Regions from separate parts of the Paenibacillus sp. FSL K6-2393 genome, predicted to be linked through region 1. Evidence: predicted binding sites of a transcription regulator. Region 1 holds the regulator's gene; each other region holds the start of a gene.
What was found. Region 1 encodes LexA, which represses DNA repair genes until DNA is damaged. Its sites were predicted from a motif close to CGAACATATGTTCG; they were not measured.

Region 2: recA (recombinase RecA) is a predicted target of LexA. The motif match lies at 6,652-6,665, and genes of this name have one in related genera.
Region 3: MHI14_RS14705 (DNA polymerase IV) is a predicted target of LexA. The motif match lies at 2,223-2,236, and genes of this name have one in related genera.

Annotation. Positions count from the first base shown of each region.
Region 1 covers NZ_JBBOCU010000001.1:2,896,605-2,905,049, reverse strand. The annotation lists gene MHI14_RS12840 (HAD family hydrolase) at 1-556, opposite strand, end outside; gene MHI14_RS12835 (hypothetical protein) at 585-1,094, opposite strand; gene MHI14_RS12830 (DUF896 domain-containing protein) at 1,220-1,429, opposite strand; gene MHI14_RS12825 (LysM peptidoglycan-binding domain-containing protein) at 1,525-1,902, opposite strand; gene lexA (transcriptional repressor LexA) at 2,199-2,825, shown strand; gene MHI14_RS12815 (aldehyde dehydrogenase) at 2,931-4,232, opposite strand; gene MHI14_RS12810 (hypothetical protein) at 5,034-5,210, opposite strand; gene MHI14_RS12805 (adenosine deaminase) at 5,532-6,239, opposite strand; partial or broken gene MHI14_RS12800 (peptidase G2 autoproteolytic cleavage domain-containing protein) at 7,136-7,303, opposite strand; gene MHI14_RS12795 (hypothetical protein) at 7,557-7,697, opposite strand; gene MHI14_RS12790 (phosphotransferase enzyme family protein) at 8,087-8,445, opposite strand, start outside.
Region 2 covers NZ_JBBOCU010000001.1:4,426,440-4,434,884, forward strand. The annotation lists gene pduL (phosphate propanoyltransferase) at 1-40, opposite strand, end outside; gene MHI14_RS19455 (dipeptidase) at 235-1,230, opposite strand; gene MHI14_RS19460 (stage V sporulation protein S) at 1,317-1,577, opposite strand; gene MHI14_RS19465 (TIGR00282 family metallophosphoesterase) at 1,695-2,489, opposite strand; gene rny (ribonuclease Y) at 2,644-4,185, opposite strand; gene MHI14_RS19475 (regulatory protein RecX) at 4,496-5,233, opposite strand; gene recA (recombinase RecA) at 5,518-6,582, opposite strand; gene MHI14_RS19485 (competence/damage-inducible protein A) at 6,826-8,082, opposite strand; gene pgsA (CDP-diacylglycerol--glycerol-3-phosphate 3-phosphatidyltransferase) at 8,190-8,445, opposite strand, start outside.
Region 3 covers NZ_JBBOCU010000001.1:3,310,019-3,318,463, reverse strand. The annotation lists gene MHI14_RS14715 (fructose-1,6-bisphosphatase) at 1-837, shown strand, start outside; gene MHI14_RS14710 (RCC1 domain-containing protein) at 1,029-1,916, shown strand; gene MHI14_RS14705 (DNA polymerase IV) at 2,283-3,500, shown strand; gene MHI14_RS14700 (YolD-like family protein) at 3,497-3,844, shown strand; gene MHI14_RS14695 (hypothetical protein) at 3,846-4,214, shown strand; gene MHI14_RS14690 (spore germination protein) at 4,334-5,809, shown strand; gene MHI14_RS14685 (GerAB/ArcD/ProY family transporter) at 5,813-6,907, shown strand; gene MHI14_RS14680 (Ger(x)C family spore germination protein) at 6,904-8,031, shown strand; gene MHI14_RS14675 (SPL family radical SAM protein) at 8,204-8,445, shown strand, end outside.

The DNA.
Region 1 (8,445 bases):
CGAAGTTACCCGAGATAATAATCTCATCAAAGAAAGGAGTCAATTCAGGTACACCATCCAACTTCTCTTGTTGCAAAGCAGGACAACCGTTCGTTAACAACAACAGTTTGTACTTTCCTTGTAACTGGCGCAAGGTGTCCATCGTTTCTTCGTATACATGAGGTCTGGATCTCCGTTCTACTCCAAACTGCGCGGCCAACTGTTCAGCAAGATCTTCCCGATCTATACTCAACTTCAACAAGCCACGACGCCAGGATTCTTTACGGTAAACTGGAGCAAGTTGTTCCAACTGACGGAACTCAGGTTGATCCCCACCAGTAAAGTTCGCCCATAGGCCTTCAAACGGATTGATTCCAATCATTTTGGTAAAAGGAAAGGTTTCATATGATTCATACAGTCCACGTGCCTCATTACGAACAGCTTCTTCAAGTTCTTCTGGTTTGACCCCAGTCTCTTGCGCTGCAATTAGACAAGTCTCATGAAAAGCTTCTCGAACACTACGCTCATCCCACAATAAAGTATCATCTAGGTCGAACAAAATCGCTTTTAACGCCATTCCGATCATCTACCCCTTTATGCAATAATTACTTTTCGACGGTTTCCACGGTGATCTGGTGTGCTTTTGCAAACTTCAGCAAACGTTCTGCAATCGCATCTGTATCGTAACGGTTCAATAACTTGGTGAACACCCATCTTTTCCCGCGACTGTTATGTTCGATAACAACTGTACCTGGTTCAATTCTGAATTTGACAATATCGTCAACCCCGATTGAACGTTCACGATTACCCTTCGTCGTGATAATCCGATTACTGCTAATCTTGATGTATGGACGGCGAAGCATGAAGATGACTGCCAAAAATACGTAAAGCAGCATCGTCACCCAGTCCCAGGTTGTCATCGGAGCTTGCACAAGGAACGTGCTCATAAACAGATACAAAAAGGCGAGACCGATCAAAAATATAGGGAACAACAGGCTGCGCCCCTTAAAGACTTCTTCACCTGGTGTACCTGTGATTGGTTGACCACTTTTTTTGCGTTGCTGATTTAACTGCTTGGAATTTTTCTTAACCGTTCTCTCGAACGAACGCGACATGAGAATCCCCCTTATGTGTCTTTGTATCGGCTTACATAATTGCAAACCAACATTTCCCCCTATAAATTGCACACTCAAAATAACAGGAAGAAACCTAAATATCATAATGATATCATTAGGTTTCGTTAGTGTTTGAGTTTGCCTTGGTGGCCTTTGTCATTCTCATCATCAACAATCTCAATGGTATCCAGTTGTTGTCTGAAATTGCTGCGAATATTGCTCAAATAAATCTCTCTTAGCTCGGCACGTTCAGCAAGTTCTTCCTCCGACAATCCAGTGGACTTTTGCTTACGAGCCAATTCGTTAATGCGTGCTACCAGACTATCTATATCCAAGCTTGTCCCCTCCAAAAATACAAAGTCATATTAACTTTGCCATTATAAAGGCAGCTTGTCAAGCTGACACGCGTTAACACTCATTGATGTGCATTTTATTCTGCAAATTGCGGTAGAGCTAGTACTTGTCCCACTTGGATGGAAGTTGTATGAAGTTGATTCACTTTCTTAATTGCTTCTATATAAATACGTGTATCCATATTCGTCGGTTTATGTTCCAAAGAAATACTCCATAATGTTTCCCCTTGTGAAATAGCTATCTTTCCTCCAGGCAGAACATCATTCTCATTGCCAGCAAATACAGTTAAAACGGTGCTACATCCAATAAATATAATCAAAGAGGTAATGGCTACCTTTAACATCCATGAAGAAATCTTGAAACGCGCTAAAACATTCTTGTAGTTCCCTATTTTAGTCTTCACCAGTTCCGAATTCATTGGTTCATAAATGCTTTGATAAGTAGAATATCTCATTAAATACCCGCCTCCAAACGTTTGTTCCTATCTGTTGAAATCAATATAACACGAACACTTGTTTTGTTCAATAGATTTTTAGAACAATTGTTCGCTTCTTTTTTGAAGGAGAAATTTCTTAATTGAAGTTCTTTTGCAAAGCATTTGCAGTATTATGCTCTGCCTTTTGGACAAATTCGGTTCTAAAAGTTAAAAAACACTGATTTAATGCCATTTTATTTAGAACTTATGTTTGTACGAACGGAGGTTCTATGTTATAATTTTCCCAAACGTTACTAAAATGGGGTTGATACGGTATGTCGAAGATATCCAGCAGGCAGCAGGCTATTCTGGAGTTTATACGAAATGAAGTCCGGTTGAAGGGGTATCCTCCTTCCGTACGGGAAATTGGTGAAGCGGTTGGACTGGCTTCCAGCTCAACAGTACATGGACATTTGGATCGTTTGGAGAAAAAAGGTTTGATCCGACGCGACCCTACCAAGCCAAGAGCCATTGAGCTTTTGAGCCAGGAAGAATCTGAGCATTCTCATCAATTTGCTCATAGCGTTGCACGTATTCCTGTCGTTGGTAAGGTTACAGCAGGGGTTCCAATCACTGCAACTGAGAACATTGAAGACTACTTCCCTCTTCCTACACATTATGTAGGCGAACAGAAAGTGTTTATGCTTTCAGTAGTCGGAGATAGTATGGTGGAAGCTGGAATCGTTAACGGAGATTATGTTATTGTCCGTCAACAGCAAACTGCTGATAACGGTGATATCGTCGTTGCAATGACTGAAGACGATGAAGCTACAGTGAAAACGTTCTATAAAGAAAAAGATCATATTCGCCTTCAACCGGAGAATGCGACCTTCGAACCTTTACGTTTGAAACATGTTAGTATTCTGGGTAAAGTCATTGGCCTTTTCCGAGATATTCATTAATATTTAACTTGAGTAACAAAACTAGATGTAATGAAATACGAAAGAGGTTGTCCTGATCAACAGGACAACCTCTTTTTTTCATGTTTATGTTATTTTAGCGGCTAATTATTCACTGCGTTTCAGAACACTCTTGTGATGCGAGAACACATCAAAGCTCTGTTGTCCGTGATATGAGCCCATACCGCTCTCTCCTACACCACCAAACGGGAGATAGTGTGAAGTCATATGAGAAAGTGTGTCATTAATACATCCCCCACCGAAGGATACTTGATTCAGAACCTGATCCTGCAGTTGCTCATCCTGTGTGAAGAGATATAACGCCAATGGTTTTGGCCGGCGAACAATCTCATCCAGCATAGGATCCAGGTCACTGTACGTAAATACAGGAAGAATCGGACCGAAAATCTCTTCTTGCATGACAGCTGATTCCCAGTTCACATCGCCAAGTACAGTCGGCTCAATGAGCAACTGCTCACGTACAGAACGTCCACCAATCAGCGTTTTGCCATCTGTAAGGAACCCCGACAACCGATCAAAGTTACGCGCATTGACAATGTGCGGGAAATCAGCGTTCTGTAACACATCGTCCCCAAATTTATATTTGATCTCTGCGCCAATCAGATTGATCAATTCATCATGAACTTGTTCATGTACAAGCAAGTAATCCGGAGCAACGCAAGTTTGCCCTGTATTCAGGAACTTACCACGAACAATACGCTGAGCCACCAGCTTCAGATCTGCATCACTATGGACAATAGCAGGACTTTTACCGCCCAACTCAAGAGTTACAGGAGTCAGGTGCTCAGCAGCTGCCTTCATAACAATGCGACCAACACCTGTGCTTCCTGTGAAGAAAATATAATCAAACTTCTCTTTCAACAATACTGTGCTGGCTTCAACTTCCCCTTCCATAACGGCAATATACTCCTGAGGGAATATCTCCTGAATCAGATCATACGTCAGACGAGATACGGCTGGTGTTAATTCAGAAGGCTTGATAACTGCACAGTTACCGGCTGCAATTGCTCCAATCAGTGGACCAAAGGCCAGTTGGAAAGGATAGTTCCAAGGTGCAATTATAAGAGCCACTCCGTATGGTTCAGGGTAAATGGTGCTCACCCCATCCGGCATAGCCGAATTGGTTGGAACTTGTTTGGGTGCAGCCCATTCCTGCAGATGTTCTAATGCAAAATCCAGTTCACCCAGAACAATGCGAATCTCGGAACCGTAAGCTTCCGCCTCAGATTTGTTCAAATCTGCCCGAAGTGCATCTTGAATCCGTTGCTGATACTTTTCAATTCCTTTTCTAAGCTGTTGAAGAGCATTAATTCGATACTCGATATTTTTAGTTTGTCCTGTATAAAAAAATGTACGTTGTTCTGTCACTAGTTGTTTTGCTTGATCCATATTAACATCTCCAATTAATTATTTAAAATTAAATTGCTCAAAATTTAATTAAAGTATACCTCTTCTATATGAAACTTTCAACATACAAATGAAACATCCATTTGTATATATTGGAATGATGGTTTGAATTTTAAAAGAGTGAATGTTAGTATTCCTTTCTATTTCGTGGCTATCAGAATTTCTAAGGAAGTTTGATTTAAATCTTTTGTTTCAGACAGTTTAATGCACTGTAAGAAAGAATTCTAATTTCAGTTTCTCTTTAATGGGTTACTAGATAATGACAATGGTTTTTGCGCTGTTACTAACATGAATTGATACATTTCTTCAAAATAGAAATGTTTAGTTACCACATATAAAAAACTCCCCTTTCATTAATGAAAAGAGAGCTTTACGATTATATATCGGTGAACGAATACATCATGTTAAAAGTAAGCCATGGTTACAGACAAACATAGGCTTCTTTGGTGACCCTTTTATCTGCTTCCATCTATATAACTCATCATCAGTTATTTTAAGTTTTCCACGCAATCATGTGCCTAGTTTCGTGTTTTTTATGAATTGCCCATACCTTGATTTGATGGTAATCAACAGGCTCTATTCTTAAACATCCCGGGTTTGCACACTTTCCACCAGTCTCACTAAGAAGTTTTTTTGTTTATCTAGATAGGTTTTTCCTTCTTTATGCAACTCCCTAGGATAATTCGCGTAATAATTACACTATCCTGTCCGTTATCTTAAAACTATTTTTAAGTCTAATTCCGCTGGGCTACACTTAATTGGAAAGAAAACATAATACCTTTTTCACCAAACTTGATTTATAGTCTTAATTGCTACGTTTGGAATCTTTTTAATCGCATTCTTTACAGGTATACTGCCCGGTTTTATACCAGCCTTCAAAATATCTGTAGCAGCTTGTCTGGTAAGACACGAAAAAACCAACGTTTTAACTTCATCATCTTTTGGATTATAACCACGCATGTGAGCAATGGCAGCTATCACTCGTATTTGCACGTACATTAATCAGCTGGTTTAGCTACTGGAAGAGTGACAACACCACCTACGCCAGTTAGAAACCTGCTTGTTACTCCTTTAATGTTTTGCCAACGGATTAAAGCATCAATTGCTTTATCGGTTGAGCTTTGCTTTTTCGTAAGACCACTCTATCAATTTATTTAGTTTCTGCTAAGTAGTTAAATATTTATCTAATCGGTAATCGAAAAATGAACTTGTACGAATAAAACAAAAAAGCCGCTATAATAGCGACTTTAATGGGATATTTTCTATCCGACATAAATAGATTTAATATTCGTTCACTGGACCACAACCAAAAGGTTGGCAAGTCTGGATTGTCGAAGCGGTATCAATAAAACCGGTATAATCATGATATTTGTAATAATGATGGTCTTTCCTGATGAATAAAGTCGCATTAAAATCACTATGCTTAACATCTCTAGTATATGTTTTTGTTACCCAATAGGCTCTGGGTGCATCCTTAGAAAGATAATAACCACCGATGCTTACAAGTATGCCCGCTATTCTACCACCTACAGGTCCTCCTATAAAGGAAGCAAGTATACCTGCTATTGCAGAAGCAGTTGCATATATTATCTCTGTGGAATTTTCTACTTTGCCTTTATATACATAACCGTCTGCTAATGCTTGTGGCGAGAAACTGAGATCTTCGTGAATAGGTTTTATTTCGTTTGTAGCATAATTCACTTCGCCAGTTTGAAGATTTTCATACTTTACTTTAGTCTCATCAACTTTTGTAATTTTTAACTCATCTTTACCATTTAAATCTGTTGCAATATAATAGCTGTCATATTGAATTAATGTAGAACCGTCTTTAAAAGTGATGGAATTATCGGTTGTACTTTCGACTAGTTCTAAAAGGCTATTTTCCACTTGAAGTGCTGGTAAAGAATTTGCCTGATCTTGAGCGAATGCTGGAATTGAGATAGATGTAGAAAGCATGACTCCGGCTAAAAATGTTTTAGCAATTTTCATTGTTTGTATCATTTTAGTCCTCCATTCAATTCTAATCTTTCTTTTTTCTAAAAAAATCGAATTTGATTACGTAATCAAACAAAGATGTAATCACAATAGCCCCAATTGGAATAAACAAATAAACCCAGAACGGATTATTTGGAGCTTCACCAGGCGGAGAATCTGTTAAAATAAAGTAAAGAACAATGCAATAGATTATAGCCAATACAATACCTGTTATGTTTCTATTTTTCATAGTTGCTCTCACCTCTTGTTCACAGAATCAAGTATTGTATTTCCAACTCAAAAATATTATAACATAAATTTGGTAAAATTTCTCTTATATACCTTAAAGTTTTTAAATAATATTTATGATGATAGCTTTAACCAGTATAATCCCCTTTGCTCAACAGCTATTTTCAGTACTATATTTCGTTTTTTTAATATCTGACTCCCTATCTCAGCGTTTCAGTTGCTATATAATAATATGTAACTTCTCATGCGCTAGGATACTAAATGATATTTTCAGTTAAACGCACAATGATTAGACACATCTCTATTCCGACACTTGGTACAAGGTACAAGTTCTGGTCTCGAACTAAGGACATGAACTATAAAGCTAAAGTATGGTCAAATTCTCTGAAATAGGGTAGAATTGTTATAGTTACTTTCTCAGCGATAAAACAAATGTAGTAGACTAAACATAACTTTCGGAGCCAAATATGACTCCTGCACAAACGAGCCTTATATACAAAGGCTCGTTTTTTGATGTATCTTGTAAAATATCTTTTCTGTTACTAATTCGAAGATTTTCCTTTTTACATCTTTCAACAACAACATTTTACTGCTCTGTTCGATACTTTGATTAACTTGCGCTTACACCGCTGTAAGGCGGTTTTACATACACAAAAAAAGAACTAACGTTCTATACAGTACCCGTTCTCTCGACATGTGCCATCATCTCTTATCAGAAGTTTTCCCATCATTCCTACAGCTACCCATTCTGGACGCTCCAACCGAGAAACGTAAGTCTGTAAAGGATCATACTGAGGATTGATTAATGCTGTTTTCAACGTGTGTGATGGGACTGTAACCTCCCCGTTTCCATCTTTTCATGGACGCTCTCCTCATTTCATTTAGTGTATCTGAGGTGGCTTCGAGTGTCCAATTGGATTAGGAGGCTTTAAAGATATAAAAGGGGTTCTTAATAAATACATTATGCTAATTCTGCAGAATATGAAGTTTAAAGCTTCACATAATCAATGGTTTGATGCAGCTCTGCCTTCTCCATACTTCCAAAAACATTAAAATCTCTGAGGAACTCATCGAACTTATCCCTCAAATCGCTGACCAAGGAGCACTTCGAAGCTCCCCCTCCAGCTTTGTTGTTAACTTTACCGCATACGTACTCTCCGTATAGGACGGATGCTTTCCATATAAAAGCTCGATCTTCCATAATGCCTCAACCGTATTTGGCATCTCGCTGACCTGAACATCCGGCGCAAACCATCAAGCCCCTAGAAAAGAAAAAAGACGACCCACCAATTCGAGTCGCCTTCATTCCAACTCAATGCCAGTTTAAAAAATCACGAAACGACCCAAACAGCTCCGTCAAAATATACCCCCAAAATGAAGGGGGAACTAGAGAAGCTGAAGAACAACTGGATCGGACAAACTTCATGAATAAGTATAAATCTTTATAATAAACAGAAAAGTTTCAGCGCTAAGTACACAAGTAGATCTTATATAAACTCGAAGTCATAGCTCACGTTTTTAAAACTAGATGATACGAACAAACACTCTAAACAGCGACCTATTGTAAATCATCACCATAAGATATCATTATTTTAGCCCGGTATCGGTTAGTATTAATCCACATTTACAGGCTCGATCACTTCGAATAAAAATGGATTACCATTTAAATATTCTCTTATGTATGCTTGGGCATACTTTTGTTCATCGATTAAACTGGTTGTTTCTCTTGGATCAGAGGAGTGATGGCAGGAGTTCTCGATCATGAACATGACAAAAAAACATTCCAGATCCCGAATATAGTCCGTTTCCAACTTCCTAATACTCTCATAACCTTGGATAAGCATCCATCGATGCTTTGGCCAAAGCTCCAATATGGTGCCTGCCATATCGTAGAGATAATATCCGTACCCACATCTTCCAAAATCAATCGGATAGGGTTGATTATCCTCAAATACCATATTACCGGTATGTA
Region 2 (8,445 bases), 1.5 Mb from region 1:
TGTGACGGGCAGATACGCCCACAGGTACTGTTTTACTCATTGTAAATTTCACTCCTTGTTTATCTATGGCCTGTACTCAGGCTCTTAACAATCCAATGGTATTATACCCCTTTTTGGAGTGAAATGAAAACGAACTGGTGAAAATTCATGAAATACACTTATTTCACCATCATTCCCGTCCTTTATTTGGAAAACCAGTTTCAATTCAACCCATTCAACGCACACACCAGTTCACTATTTCATGGACGCCCCCTTTATCTTCAGATTGTTCTCTGGCAAGTGTTCCCCCAGATAACTCATTGCATTCCCCCACAACCAGCCACGAACCAGATGTTCATCATAATGCTTGAGCAGGATTTCCGTCAGTCTCGGATAATGTCCTGAATGTTCAAGTCTCTGAATATACGTTGAAATTCCATCAAAATCGGACCCCATCATCAGGTGATGTTGCCCGCCCAGAGAACAGATCTCCTCAATATGAGGCAACAGATCTTCTATACGTACCTCACCCTCCTGCTTTACAAACCAGGGCACAAACGTCAGTCCGATCCGCCCTTCCCGGGCAATGATGGCCTGAATCTGATCATCTTTCAGATTACGCACATGAGGACATACGCTATAGCTGTTGGAATGGGAGGCGATAAAAGGTCGTTTACTCAAATCAGCCAGCTCCCAGAAACCTTTCTCCGTCAAATGTGACACATCTAACAGCATTCCAATTTCATTACACTGGCGCACCAGTTCTTTCCCCTTCTCGGTCAGACCTGCTCCTCGCTTCTCCATCACTCCGTCAGCCGCCCAATTGGCATAATTCCACGTTAGTCCAATAATTCGAACACCCATCTGATAACATAACTCCAGATAGAACAGGTTGCCCTCCAGGCCATCTACACCCTCCAGTGTGATTAATCCCCACGGACCCTCTGTCTGCCCCACCTGAGCCATCTGTTCACGCCATAACAACGTCTGTGTGCCGCCAGGCCGCTCCTGACTTCTCTCCACACGTCTACGATAAATCTCCAATTGCCCCATCACATGTTCAAACTTGCCTCTGCCAAGTACTTCGGGTAAATAGATGGCGAACGCCTGCAATCCTACATTCCCCTCATTCAAACGTTGCAAGTTCACATCCAGTTGTGGAGCATCTTCAAATGAAAGAGCAGGCTGCATCAAAATTTTGCTCAGTGCATCACAGTGAAAATCAGCTACACGCCATTCAGACATGGACATCTTAAACCCTCCTCTATAAGTTATTGAAAAAAAAACGCAAAAAAACCTGTCTACATCGTAAACAGGTTCAATGCATACTGCATGTATTATCTGGGCTCCACAATCAGCTTAATGGCCGTTCGGTCCTCGCCGTCGATCACAATGTCTGTAAAAGCTGGAATACAAATCAGGTCAACTCCGCTTGGTGCTACAAATCCCCGGGCTATCGCTACCGCTTTAATGGCTTGGTTCAGTGCTCCCGCTCCAATTGCCTGCAGTTCAGCATTTCCACGTTCACGAAGAACCCCTGCAAGAGCGCCGGCTACAGAATTAGGATTGGACTTTGCTGAAACTTTTAATACATCCATGGTAAGTACCTCCCTGGGAATGTTGAAAGTTTGTTTCCACTTACTAGATGTTATTCGCGGGAGGCAAAAAAATTCCTTCTTTTTAGGCGGGTTTCCCTGCAAAATGGGACAATACCCCTATTCCATGCGCCACTCGTCCTCCATCAGACGAATTTTTTCGATGCGTGTTGCCGCACCTGTGGCTTCATCAATTTCAACAAAAACACCATGGAAGTGCCATTTGCCATCATCCACAACAAAACGTACAGGTAGCTGGGTGTAGAACTTACGCAGCACGGCCTCACGCTCCATACCCAATATGCCGTCACGAGGTCCTACCATGCCTGCATCCGTCAAGTAAGCTGTTCCTCCAGGCAAAATCCGATCATCATTACTCTGTACATGTGTATGTGTACCTACAACAAGCGACGCACGTCCATCCAGATGCCATCCCATGGCAATCTTTTCTGACGTCGCTTCAGCATGCATATCAACTAAAATACATTTATAGTCTTGGCGTAGCTCATCTACAATTTCATCAGCTACACGGAATGGACAATCCAGAGCAGGCAGGAATGTTCTTCCTTGCAGATTGACAATGGCTAGCTCTTTCCCTTCGCCTTTGACAACCGTGTATCCTCGTCCTGGTGTGCCTGGTGGAAAGTTCGCTGGACGAATCATGCGGGGCTCATCATCTATAAAATCAAAAATATCCTTATTGTCCCAAGTATGATTACCAAGTGTAATACCATGTACACCCCAGTTGAAAAACTCATTTGCGATTGCACCGGTAATGCCGCGACCTGCTGCCGCATTTTCACCATTCACAATCACTACATGTGGCTTATACTTCGATTTCAGATATGGTAAATTTTCCTTTAATGCCTTACGTCCCACGTTACCTACAATGTCACCAATAAACAAAACTTTCATTGATTACTGCCTCCTCAATTCCTGCAAAGTCCTCTTACTTCAAATGTTGAACCTTTGCAGGACTCTATCTCATGCTCCATAATGTGTAGTTGCCTTTTAACAGGCTATCAACAGGAAAAGTGGCCCACTACTGCGGCCACTTTTCCGTAATGCTCTATTTTGCGTATTCAACCGCACGGGTTTCCCGGATAACGGTGACTTTGATGTGACCCGGATAGTCGAGTTCATTCTCAATCATCTTCGTGATGTCACGGGCTAAGCGGAAGGCTTCAGCATCATCGATCTTCTCAGGCTGTACCATAACGCGAACTTCGCGTCCGGCCTGAATGGCGTACGATTTCTCGACACCTTCGAAGGATTCTGAGATTTCTTCCAGCTTCTCCAGTCGTTTGATATACGTTTCCAGCGTTTCGCGGCGTGCGCCTGGTCTTGCTGCGGATAGCGCATCTGCTGCGCCAACCAACATGGCAATGACCGAAGTCGCTTCGCAATCTCCATGATGGGACGCGATACTGTTGATTACAACCGGATGTTCTTTGTATTTCTTCGCCAGTTCCACGCCAATTTCGACGTGTGATCCTTCCACTTCGTGATCCAGCGCTTTACCGATGTCATGCAATAGACCTGCACGTCTTGCCAGAGTTACGTCTTCTCCGAGTTCGCCAGCCATCAGTCCAGCCAGATAAGCGACTTCCATGGAATGTTTCAAGACGTTCTGACCGTAACTTGTACGGAACTTCAACCGGCCCAAAATTTTGATCAGATCCGGATGCAGACCATGCACGCCCACTTCAAAGGTAGCTTGCTCACCGTATTCACGGATGCGCTCATCCACTTCTTTGCGGGATTTCTCAACCATCTCTTCAATCCGTGCCGGGTGAATACGTCCATCAGCCACCAGTTTCTCCAGGGCAGTACGGGCGATCTCACGGCGAATCGGGTCAAAGCCCGACAGAATAACAGCTTCTGGCGTATCATCGATAATGAGGTCAATCCCTGTAAGGGTTTCAAGCGCACGGATGTTACGTCCTTCACGACCGATAATCCGGCCTTTCATTTCTTCATTTGGCAGAGTAACAACAGATACCGTTGTTTCCGCTACGTGGTCAGCCGCACAACGTTGGATGGCGAGTGTAATAATCTCGCGGGACTTTTTGTCCGCTTCTTCCTTCGCTTGTTGTTCAATGTCCTTGATCATTTGAGCCGTCTCATGACGAACTTCCTGTTCTACGTTGGACAGTATGATACTGCGTGCGTCTTCCATGGTGAGGTTGGATATACGTTCCAACTCTGTCACCTGGTTTTTGTAGATCATTTCGATCTGCTGCTGAGTCTCATCAATTCGTTTCTCTTTGTTAGCCACTTGCTCTTCTTTACGTTCGAGTGATTCCAATTTTTTATCCAGCGACTCTTCTTTTTGCAACAATCGTCTTTCTTGTCGTTGAATTTCATTCCGACGTTCACGAGTGTCTTTTTCAGCTTCAGCGCGAATGCGATGGATTTCATCCTTCGCCTCCAGCACTGTTTCTTTCTTCAGTGCTTCTGCCTCTTTCTTCGCGTTCTCCACGATTTGTACGGCAGCTTGTTCCGCACTAGAGATTTTAGCCTCTGCAAGAGATTTGCGAATAAAATATCCTACTCCGAACCCAATGAATAGCGCGGCTGCAACGAGAGCGATCGTGATTGCAATTTCCATACTGTTCACCTCCTCGTTGGTTCCTCCAAGGCATTCCTTGGGTCAATTTGCAGTTTTCAAACCTTACATATGTTTGGGAATAACGAATACTCACGGCGATCCCCCGCCGATTTTCATTTCACATGTACATGTTTCCACGTACTATTCACTGTTTCCAGCGAACCCATAATTAAGAATGGTATAAATCTTAAGAAACCGAAACCGCTTTTTTGGAAGGAAAAAGGGTTGTCCATTTCTTACAGACTCATGTCCATTTTAGTATTTGACGAAAGAAATTGTCAAGAGAATGCAGTATAGAGACTCTAGTCTGCTAATCCCATAACAACGCTTCGTCATCTTCAGGGTCCCCAGCCTCATCTTCTTCAATTAAACAATTCACGACCCGGCGCACCATATCCATTGAAAAACCACGTCTCATTAGGAAGGGAAGCGTTTTATTTTTCTTCTCTTTGACGTCCCCTTTGACCTGATTCCATTTTTTGCGTCCGGCACTCAAGGCAGTCTCAAATTCCGCATCTGTACTAATACCTTCTAGTGCCTCAACAATGAGATCATTGGCAATGCCCTTTTGACGCAGCTCTTGCCTTATCCACAGTTTTCCCTTCCGCTTGCCCTCCATACGCTGTCTTGTCCATTCCTTCGCAAATAGATCGTCATCCACTAACTTCTCCCGCTCAAGTCGATCCAACGTCTCTTCAATTAATGGTGCAGCAAACTCCTTCTGACGAAGTTTCTGACTTAATTCATGGCGCGTACGCGGCTTATGCTCCAAAAAGCGCAGAGACTGTGCATAGGTCCGCTGTCGCTCGTCAGCTACAATGATTTCTTCCAGATCCTTTTTCATAAACGTATTGCCTTGAGTCATCCTGTATTTAATCATCACATCTTCAAGAACCGTAATGGAGTGGATGCCAAAAGTGATTCGATAACGAGCTTGCCTGCTCTTCGTTCGTTCTACACGTGTAATAATAAGTTCTTCGTTATCCGGAAATTGGGATAGGCCGTCCTCTTCTGCTTCTTCATATAAATCCTCGTCATGTTGATCCATTCAGGTCTCCCCTTTCATAACATTTTCATTCTGACTACGCCAAGCACATCTCCACACATAAGACAAAGAACACTAATAATACAAAAGACCGGGAACTCTGCCCGGCCTTTACTCCACAGTTAGCGTGCTAACAGCCCCTGTCCATTGGGACAGGGGCTGTTAGACAGCACGAGTACTCCCACTACAATCCATTATCCAGATTGATCCAAGCTCAATCAGATAAGTTTACGGAGCCCAGTGGGGAACACCCTCAGGGTCCTCCCTACAAGGGAGGACTTGAGAAATTACTCGTTGATTTCAAACAATTCTTGTTCTTCTTCTGCTTCTTTTTGTTGCTCTTCACTAGTTGGCGCAGGAACTGCGGTAGTCAAGTTACTAGCTACCCGAATTTTTTGTTCAATGATTTCAGCAATGTCTTTATGCTCTTTCATGAACTGCTTTGCGTTCTCACGGCCTTGTCCTAAACGCTCGCCTTCGTAGGAGTACCATGCACCACTTTTATTAACAATGTCCAGCTCTGTACCAATGTCAATGATACTGCCTTCTCTTGAAATACCTTCGCCATACATGATATCCACTTCCGCTTGTTTAAACGGAGGTGCCACTTTGTTTTTCACAACTTTAATACGAGTACGGTTACCAATCATGTCATTGCCTGATTTGATACTCTCAATACGACGCACATCCAGACGTACTGTAGAATAAAACTTCAGAGCACGACCACCAGGTGTCGTTTCCGGGTTACCAAACATAACGCCGACTTTCTCACGAAGCTGGTTAATGAAGATTGCGATTGTTTTGGATTTGCTGATTGCACCAGACAATTTACGCAACGCCTGAGACATCAAACGCGCTTGCAAACCAACGTGTGAATCACCCATTTCGCCTTCAATCTCTGCTTTTGGAACCAAGGCAGCTACGGAGTCAATAACAACGATATCTACTGCACCACTGCGTACAAGAGCTTCTGCAATTTCCAGCCCTTGCTCACCCGTATCTGGCTGAGATAGAAGCAATTCGTCAATGTTAACACCCAATTTGCTTGCATATTGAGGATCAAGAGCATGCTCGGCATCGATAAATGCTGCTTGTCCACCAACACGTTGTACTTCAGCAATCGCATGTAATGCGACAGTTGTTTTACCTGAGGATTCAGGTCCATATATTTCAACAATACGGCCTTTAGGCAAGCCGCCTGTTCCTAATGCAATATCCAAAGCCAAGGAACCACTGGGAATAATTTCCACATTCATATGAGTGGACTCACCCAGTTTCATGATGGATCCTTTACCAAATTGCTTCTCTATTTGACGGAGCGCCATATCAAGCGCGGCACGACGGTCTGACAATAAGCTCACACCCTTTACTGTTTATAAGATAATGATACCTTGTTTTAACACGTTTGCCAAGCTTTTTTTCGAACATACATTCGTTTTTTTTGTAAAGGCCGAGGCGCCTCTTCCTCAAGGAAACTTTCCATTAAACAGAAAAAAGAACCGTAAACAAGGCTGTAAAGCCTAATTCTACGGTTCTTCCGTCTTCCTTAATTATACTTGCTTGGAACTGTAAATGCAATCGAAGCTATTAACTAATCAATCCATCGCCACAAGTTTTTGCCATAAGCGATAGAGAATCGCTTTGGCTGAACGAATGCGAACAGTCTCACGATTACCATTAATACGCAGCTCATGAATTTCCGTCTCTTTTCCACGTTCAGCAAGAGCGATGAAGACAAGTCCGGGTGGTTTACGTTCCGAATATCCCGGTCCAGCTACACCGGTAACAGCCAGGCCAAAATCAGCATCGCCAATCATACGGATCTGTTCAGCAAGCACTTTTGCAACCTCAGGACTTACCGCCCCTGGTGCATCTTCACCTTCCAGATAATCATGAGGCACATTCAGCAACTTTTCTTTAATTTCATTGGAGTAACAAACAATTCCACCTTTGAGCATTGACGCACTTCCGGGTACAGAGGTCAGACTTTGCATGACAAGCCCCCCTGTACAGCTCTCAGCAGCGCTGAGCGTCAACCCCATGTCAGACATCATGGTTACAATCGTGTACTCTATAGGCACATCCTCGTTCGCGTAGAGATGTTCTGTCAAACGCTCCCGAATCTGAACCTCCATCGCATCCAGCTTCAGCTTCGCCTCTCCCTCACTCGCAGCCTTCGTGGAGACACGTACCGTAACTTCGCCTTCGCTCGCGTAAGGAGCAATCGTAGGGTCTGTCTGCGCGTCAATCAGATCCAATAGTCGATCTTCCAAAGCAGATTCACCAATACCTGCGAATTTGAGCATTCGGGAATAGATTGGCATCTCTTCTGTGAGCACATGCTGGAACAGCCAAGGCTTGACTTCCTGTTCAAACATTGGAATCAACTCTTTAGGTGGTCCAGGCATTACAACATAATATTTGTCATTGTCAGAAATCGCATTTCCTGCCGCAAGTCCTGTTTCGTTGGCCAGAGGTGTTCCGCCATCAATAACGATCGCCTGACGTCGGTTATTCTCTGTCATATCCACATTACGATCTCTGAAAAAGCTCTCAATTTTGTCCATTGCCATTCGATCTGTATGCAGTTTCCGGTTAAGAACAGCTGCGAGCGCATCCTTGGTCAAATCATCTTGGGTAGGTCCGATGCCACCGGAAAACAAAATAACGTCTGCACGGCCCTGCGCAATGCGTATAGCTTCACTAAGACGGTTCAGGTTATCCCCAACCACCGTTTGGAAATATACATCGATCCCCATCGCAGCCAATTCACGGGATAGGTATCTGGCATTGGTATTGACGATTTGTCCAAGCAGTAGCTCTGTGCCAACTGCAATGATTTCTGCCTTCATTGAGCATCCTCCTGTACACGTGGTGAGTGATCAAAGGGCAATAGGATAATTTCCTATTGCCCCTGACCCAATGCTTCCTTCATGATTACCCATTTAAGAACAAACCATTATGCTTTTGTTAAATGAAGCAAATTTTTGTTTTTGATAAAGTAATCGATACCCGACCAGATGGTAATAAGCGCTGCTGCCCATACCGCAATAATATCGACGTGAATACCCGTGTATGAAAACGGGAAATTGTTCAACAGCAACAGCACAATCGCCACAATCTGCACTACAGTCTTCAGCTTGCCCCAAGCACTAGCGGCAACAACCGAACCATCCAGCAATGCAATTTGACGCAAGCCGGTAACTGCGAATTCA
Region 3 (8,445 bases), 410 kb from region 1:
GAACAATTGCTGGAGGAAGAACGCCAGGTGATGGAAAAGCTGCTGTTTTCCGTTCAGCATTCCGAAAAGATGGCCAGACATATGAATTTTCTTATGAAAAAGGGTAGTCTTTATTTAAAATACAACGGGAATTTGTTAATCCACGGCTGTATTCCTTTGGATGAAGAAGGAAATATGGAAGAAATGCAGATTGAAGACAAGACATATGCCGGCCGTCAATTGCTTGATGTTTTTGAGGATTATTTACGTTACGCCTTTGCACATCCGGAAGAGACAGAAGATCTGGCGACGGATATGGTATGGTACATCTGGACAGGGGAATGCTCCTCGCTCTTTGGAAAGAGAGAAATGACCACTTTTGAACGGTACTTTATCCAAGATAAAGAAGCACATAAGGAGAGAAAGAACCCTTACTACCATTTACGTGAAAATGAAGAGATCACTCGAAAAATTTTGCAGGAGTTTGATTTGAATCCAGATCATGGACATGTCATTAACGGTCATACGCCAGTCAAAGAAAGTCGTGGAGAGAGCCCTGTTAAAGCAAACGGAAAAATGATCGTGATTGACGGCGGTTTTTCCAAAGCCTATCAGTCCACAACGGGCATTGCCGGATATACCTTGCTGTACAATTCTTTTGGCATGCAGCTCGTCGCCCATCAGAAATTTAATTCAAAAGAAGATGTGTTATGTAACGGAACAGACGTGTTATCTCTAAAAAGATTGGTGGACAAAGAACTGGAGCGGAAGCTGGTGAGGGAAACCAATGTCGGGGAGAAGCTGCTGCGGAAAATCTCAAACTTGAAGGATCTATTAGAATATCGCTACATGAAATGAAACGATTGCTAAAAATACACACCTGGATCAACCGTTTGAGTGCATTTGAAGTAAACGCTCGTATTGGGCAGGGAAGTAAGAATCCCCTGTCTGTGCGAGCCTTTCTTTTGTAACAGTACGATGTAACAACAAACTTTATGACTTACAGTTGAACTAACCGAGGATTTTCAATTGGTGGAGAGGAGGAAGATATGGGCTACAATTCACGGAAGGAAGCAGTGTTTGAGGCGAAACGGGTCCGTAACTGTACCATAGCGGCAGGTCGTCGTCATACCGTTGCTCTTAAATCTGATGGAACAGTAATAGCTGTGGGTGATAATAAATACGGTCAATGTAAGGTAAGCGATTGGTGCCATATCGTCGCAGTTGCGGCTGGTAATGTTCATATGGCTACGAACACCGGTAATGCACATACAGTTGGTCTTAAATCCGATGGTACTGTAACAGCTATCGGTTGGAATACGCATGACCAATGCAATGTAAGCGAATGGCGCGATATAGTAACCGTTTCGGCAGGTTGGTGCCGTACTGTTGGGGTTAAATCAGATGGCACCGTGGTTGCGGTGGGGCGAAATAATGAAGGGGAATGCGACGTGAGCAGCTGGCATGATATTGTATCGGTCACGACGGGTGACTGGCATACAGTTGGTCTAAAAATAGACGGAACGGTAACAGCCGTTGGTAACAATAAGTATAACCAATGTAGCGTAAACGACTGGGGCGACATATTAGCTGTTTCGGCGGGGTATTTTCATACTGTTGGGCTTAGATGGGATGGCACGGTAGTGGCTGTGGGTAGAAATAATGAAGGGGAATGCGACGTAAGCGGTTGGCGCGATATTGTAGCAGTTGCAGCTGGGAGTTATCATACCGTTGGTCTTAAGTCTGACGGGACGATGGTTGCTGTGGGTTCGAATAAGCATCACCAATGTGATGTAAGTGGCTGGCACGAAATTAGATCTATTTCTGCGGGGTGTGCCTATACAATTGGACTGAAATCGGATGGTACGATGGTTGCTGTGGGTGATAATGATTATGGACAATGTGATGTAAGCGGATGGAGTAGCATCCAACAATAAAATACTAAAAAAGCAGCAGCTGATGTCGGCTGCTTTTATTATTTGTCGCGGGACAAGAACATGGTCCAATTGAAGTCGCTAATTTAGCGGCTTTTTGTGCATTGGCTTTTGAATAGCACCCTTAATTACATATTCAAGTATTTTCGCATTTAAGTCAGGAAAATGAAAACTGTGTTTACAGGTGGGAGTTCAAATGATGGAGCAGCTGGTGTGACTTAGTATGATTTGAATCCATCACTTCGTCGTAGCCTAAATATAAATATTTACCTCTTGCATAAAGAACATGTGTTCGGTTTATAATATATACAAACATACGTTCTTAAAAGTACAGGAGTGATTTCAGTGTTGACTAAGCAACGAACCATTATGCTCATTGATATGCAGAGCTTTTATGCTTCAGTCGAAAAGGCAAAAATGCCTCAATACAAAAATAGACCATTAGCTGTCGCGGGAGACCCCGCAAGACGTTCTGGAATTATCCTTGCCGCTTGTCCACTAGCCAAAGCGAAGGGTGTATCTACCGCGGAACCACTCTGGCAGTCTCTTCAGAAGTGCCCTGAACTGATCATTGTGAGACCACACATGCAAGAATACATCGAAGTATCCACTCAAATCATGTCCATTATTGAGGAGTTCACCGATCTGGTCGAACCTTACAGTATAGACGAATTATTCGCTGATTTTACAGGGTCTATGCATCTATTTGGTAATGATCCAGTCGATTTGGCCAAGCAAATTCAAGACAAAATCTATAATGAAACAGGCGTATACGCGAGAGCTGGCATTGGTGAAAACAAAATCATCAGTAAATTATGCTGCGATATGATCGCTAAAAAAGCAGAGGGGGGCATTTTCCACTTAAAAAAAGAGGAGTTACACCTCCATATTGGAGATAAGCCCATCCGCGATATGTGGGGGATAGGCTCAAGAATGGAAAAACATCTGTGGAAGATGGGCATCCGAACCATTAGAGACCTGGCGAATACGCCTCTTTCCAAATTAAGAAGTAAGTGGGGTGTTAATGGAGAAGTCATCTGGCGAGTCGCAAATGGACTCGACAATTCGCCGGTAACCGTCAATACGCACAGTACACAAAAAGATATCGGAAACGGAATGACCCTGCCTAGAGATTTCACAGAGGCTTGGGAGATCGAAGTGGTTATTCTCGATATCTGTACAGAAGTATGCAGAAGAGCCCGGCAAAAGGGACTGATGGGTAGTGTCGTATCCGTAAGTGTGTCTGGAGCGGATTTTGACCACCCCACTGGTTTTCACAGGCAGGTTAAACTGTCTGATCCTACAAACATAACCGTTGATGTATGCAAGATAGCCAAACGCATATTCCATCAACACTGGGATGGGCAACCTGTGCGCCGTGTAGGCGTATCCCTGTCTCAATTATCCAACGCGGATACATATCAACTATCTTTTTTTGATGATCAAGAGCAGAAACGGGCCATTGATCAGGTGATGGACGACATTAAGGATCGATTTGGCGACATTGCCATTCTACGAGCGAGCTCCATTACGGCTGCGGGTCAAGCGATCGATCGAGCATCTAAAATTGGGGGGCAATATAAATGAGCAAAAAACTGGAGGCCAATGGATTATGGGAATCGAGCCGCATGATGCTTCCTCAACATAAAGAACGAATTATACAGCATCGAACTCAAATTCATTATCAAGCGAAACCACTGATCCATGAAGATGAGTGGGAGATTATTACTCAGAATATAGATATGTCGCTCAATTATACATTGCAAGCCACCTTTGAAATATTTACTGAGTCAGGCAATCGGTATATACACGGGATCGTCACTTCAGTCAGTACCTTTGGGAAGAAAATCAAAATTGAAATGGAAAATGGATTTGAATGGGTCGATTTTGATCAATTGGTCGCTGTAAAACTTGAAGAAGGAGGCGTATAAAATGCGACAGACTTTCGAGGAACTTTCACTCGTGAAGAGGGTGGTGGAGCTCCCTTATCTTTTAGGTGCTCTGGAGGTAGATAAGCATAAAATATACGCTTCAAACTTCAAAATGAAATCTGTGTATGTTGACTACCTGGACGGTACCCAAAAGAAAATTGCTTTAGAGATGTACAAATCAAAACAAAGGCTAAAGGAACATCATATTAAAATCATAGATGAAGTGAGATCTGAGCTGAGTTTAACGGTAGATTATTCGGTGAGAGGTTACATTCATAAAATGACATTATTATGGAGCAAAGTAAAAGTGGATGTAACCTTAATGCTTACTGAACATATGAACGTTGATATTACTGATTTGCTCAAATGAACATAGAAAATAAGATGTACCTGCGAACAAGCCGCGATGTATATCAAGAAGAATAATCGTCATAATAAGGAAATGTTGCTGTAAGAAGGGAGGTAAGGGTAGTGGATGATCAATCTGCCATGAACACAAAAGAGGAAAATATCACCAAAAGTTTGAACGAATCCTTGGGTAGAATTGAAGAAATCTTTACGAATACTCCCGACTTAATCATCCGAAAGTTAAGCATAAAACAGACCGGAGAACTAGCCGCTATAATCTATATGGAAGAATTGACAGATAAAGCGTCACTTAATCAAAATGTTCTTGCTCCGCTTCAACTAGAAACCGGAAATCCTTCCGGAGATTTCATTACAACAGTGGGTTATGTAAAACCTCACTCCAAGTGGGAAGAGCTCAGACTTTCCATTATACTCGGCTACAGCGTGTTATTTATTGAAGGAAGAAGTACTGCATACGCATTAGATACAAAAGGATTTCCGCAACGCGCTGTTGAGGATCCTCAGCAGGAGCCCTCACTGAAAGGGGCTCATCAAGGATTTATAGAGACAGGTTCTCAAAATATAGCCATGATCCGTCGTTATATTGCGGACAAAGAGTTAAAGGTGAAGCGGTATATTGTTGGGCAGCGGGGACAAACGCCAGTATCTTTGCTTTATTTGGAAGATGTGATCCAGCCGGACATCATTAAAGCACTGGAAGAACGGATTCAATCCATTGATGTGGATGCCATCATTAACACCGGAGAATTGGCTGAATTTATTGAGGACCAACCACTTGCGTTGCTTCCCCAAATGATTACGACAGAAAGACCGGATACGGCAGCTTCTCAAATACTGCAAGGCCGTTGTGTCGTTGTAGTCGATGGTTCGCCAAGTGTTCTGGTTGCGCCAGCTACGTTCATGTCTTTTTTTCAGACGGTTGATGATTACAGTTCCCGATGGTCCATTTCGTCATTCCTCAGAATATTGCGCATCTTTGCCTTTTTCATTGCTATTTTTTTGCCTGGAATTTTTATAGCCGTCATTTCGTTTCATTTTGAGATTATACCTTTGAAGCTCCTATTAACGCTTGGTGAGTCACGGGGGCAAGTTCCGTTCCCGCCATTTGTAGAGGCGATTATTATGGAAATAACACTTGAGATGTTAAGGGAAGCGGGAGTTCGCCTTCCAGCTCCAGTAGGACAAACTGTAGGAATCGTTGGCGGTATTGTCATTGGTCAGGCAGTTGTGGAGGCAGGGTTGATCAGCAATGTAATGGTTATCGTAGTGGCTTTTACAGCTATTTCATCTTTTATTATTCCCAATCAAGACATGATGGCAGCTGTACGCATCATGCGGTTCATGATGATGGTACTAGCTACTTGGTTCGGGTTTGTTGGACTGGTGGTGGGCATGATGAGCTTCATCGGTCGACTAATAACATTAAACTCGCTCGGTGCCTCCTATAGCACACCTATAGCTCCATTTAGGGCCATGGATTGGAAGGATACCTTACTGCGGGTACCGTTGTGGATGATGAACAACCGCCCCGCAAGCACGAATTCACGCCAGTCAAAAAGACAGGGTAAAAGCAGAGGATGGAAGGAGAATAAATAGAACATGAAGTCATTACGCCCGGTAACGATGCTTCAATTCATTCTTATTATTTCTTCTTTCCAAATCAGCGTTGCTTTTTTGTCTATTCCCAGAGAGCTGGCGAGGCATGCGGGAACAGATGGCTGGATGGTCATTTTCTTAGGATGGGGGCTGGCAACGTTAGCCTCCATAGCGATCGTCAAGTTGATGAAATATAGTCCAAACAGTTCAATACTCGATTTGATTCAGCGTTATATCGGCGTATGGGCAGCAAAATTAGCTGCTTTAATATTTATGTCCTATTATTTGCTTCTGGCGTATGACGGTTATATGATTGCTTCACTTGTCATTAAATTATGGTTATTGCCAAGTACGTATATTTATATTCTAGTCCTGCTGCTGCTCATCCCCACATTTCAGATTGCGCAGCATGGGTTTCAGGCCATCGGGCGATACAGCGAAATAGTCACCATACTCTCCATATGGATTCCGTTCATTTATGTGTCTACGTTAAGTCGTGCCCATTGGCTCTATTTATTGCCCATCTTTAAAGAGGGATGGTTCCCAGTTCTTTCATCCATCCAATTTATGATCTATCCGATGCTCGGCATCGGCCTGGTTTTGTTCCTCTATCCCCAACTAGTAAACAAAAAAAGAGCATTGCCTGCCATGATCATCTCCAACACGCTCACTTGCATCGTTTACTTGGGAATCACCCTGATTTGTTACGTGTACTTTAGTCCTGATGAGATCGGGGAGTATAATGACCCCGTGATTAGCATTATGAAGTCCATTGAATTTCAGTTTATTGAGCGCGTAGAAGTGGTATTTATCGCATTTTATCTGTTCGTTTTCTCTTGCATATGGATTCCCTCCATGTATCTTGTCTCGAGGTGCTCCGCGTCGCTGGTAGGAAAAGGTCAGGAAAGATACCATCTTGCAGTGTGGTGTATTGTCATTGAGATTAGCTTTTTCCTCTATCGGCCCAGCTTTATCGAATCTGCCCAAGTAAACTACGCACTCAATTACATTGGATTTATGATGGAGTTTGTTCTGCCCGCAGGCGTTCTTCTGTATGTAACAATCCGCAAAAAGATGGGAGGGGGGCAACGCACATGAGATGGGTCGGGAAATTCATTATCTCGGGTGTGTCCTGTATTTTATTGGCTGCGCTCGTAGGTTGCGCCAATGACAAAACCAATTTGGAAGACGCAACGGTTCCTTTGGCTCTTGGATTGGATGTCAAAGATAAAAAGCTCCATTATTATATATCTGCCCCTGTATTCAGTAAAGACATTCAAAAGAAAAGCCGCGAAGGGGGAGGGATAGCAGAAGGTTTAAGACAGTCGAGAAATCACCAGGATGCCCAATTTCCCGGTTCGCTTGCGGGACGTAATTTTCAAGTCATCATTGTAGGGAAACAATTGCTTCAATATAAGGATTGGTTTAAAGTACTTGATGTCATGTTCCGCGATCCTCGCAATACGATTACCGACCGCATCATTGCTTTTGACGGTCCTATGGCGGATATTTTCAATTTTCAAGCCAAAGATCAACCGCCGTTACCTTTATTTATAAAAGCGATTGTCGATTCAGGAAGCAAAAGTTCAGCTACGGTAAAAACAACCGCGCAGGAGCTACATAGACAATTGTATGATCGAGCGATGACGCCTTCCATCTCGGAAATCAAGATTGAAAATAATAAAATCATGTTAAAAGGAACAACTCTTTTATCCCGAAAAGGGGAGTACAAAACTTCCCTGACCTATCAGGAGACATCACTTCTTCACATTTTGAAAAATGAAGCTGAACCAGGGGTCAGTCTCACTTTTCCTGTTGATGATTTACAACAATCACTGCCATTTAACATCGACAAAGTGAGTTTTTCTTTAGGTGACATATCGGTAAAAACGAAATCCTCTCATGAAAATGGCAGATTTCAATTCAACATTAAAGTGAAGTCGATCGTAAGCATAACTGAAAAGTTTCTTGAATTTGAGCTTTTGGGAAATTCCGAGGAAATGGCAAATAAATTAAGCAAGGAAATGAAAAAAAGCATGGAGGCGCTTATTAAAAAGTGCCAAAACTATAATATCGATCCTTTCGGGTATGGTTTTTATGCCAGGGCATATCAGTATCCCTTATACAAGGAAGCACAGGCCGACTGGGGGAAAGAGCTGTCCCGAGCACATTTTGATGTGGAAGTTGATCTTCGAATCGGCGCCACTGGAGCAGTAGAATAATCGAGTTGAAACGGTTGTTTTGTTGTTAACACCCAATAGTTACATTCTGGTTCCTATCTAATAAAAATGTGCCTACTTTTCAAGTAGCATGAGAAATTTTAAGATAAAACTCAAGAGGAGAAGTGATCGCCAAGATGATAGATTGAAAAGTAATTGAGGGGATGGTAGCGTCATGCCAATTGAAATTAAAGACATTGTGTCTAAGAAAATATTAAGTGAAGTAAAAGGTTATCTAGATATTGGTTTTACTCATTCACTAAATCCCTATACGGGTTGTGCATTTGCTTGCGAATACTGTTACGTCAGAGAAATGCCTATTCAAAAGTTTAAGGATATCCCTTGGGGATCGTGGGTGGATGTCAAGAAAAATGCAGCAGAAAACTATCTAAAGGAAGTCTCTCTTCTAAGACGTAA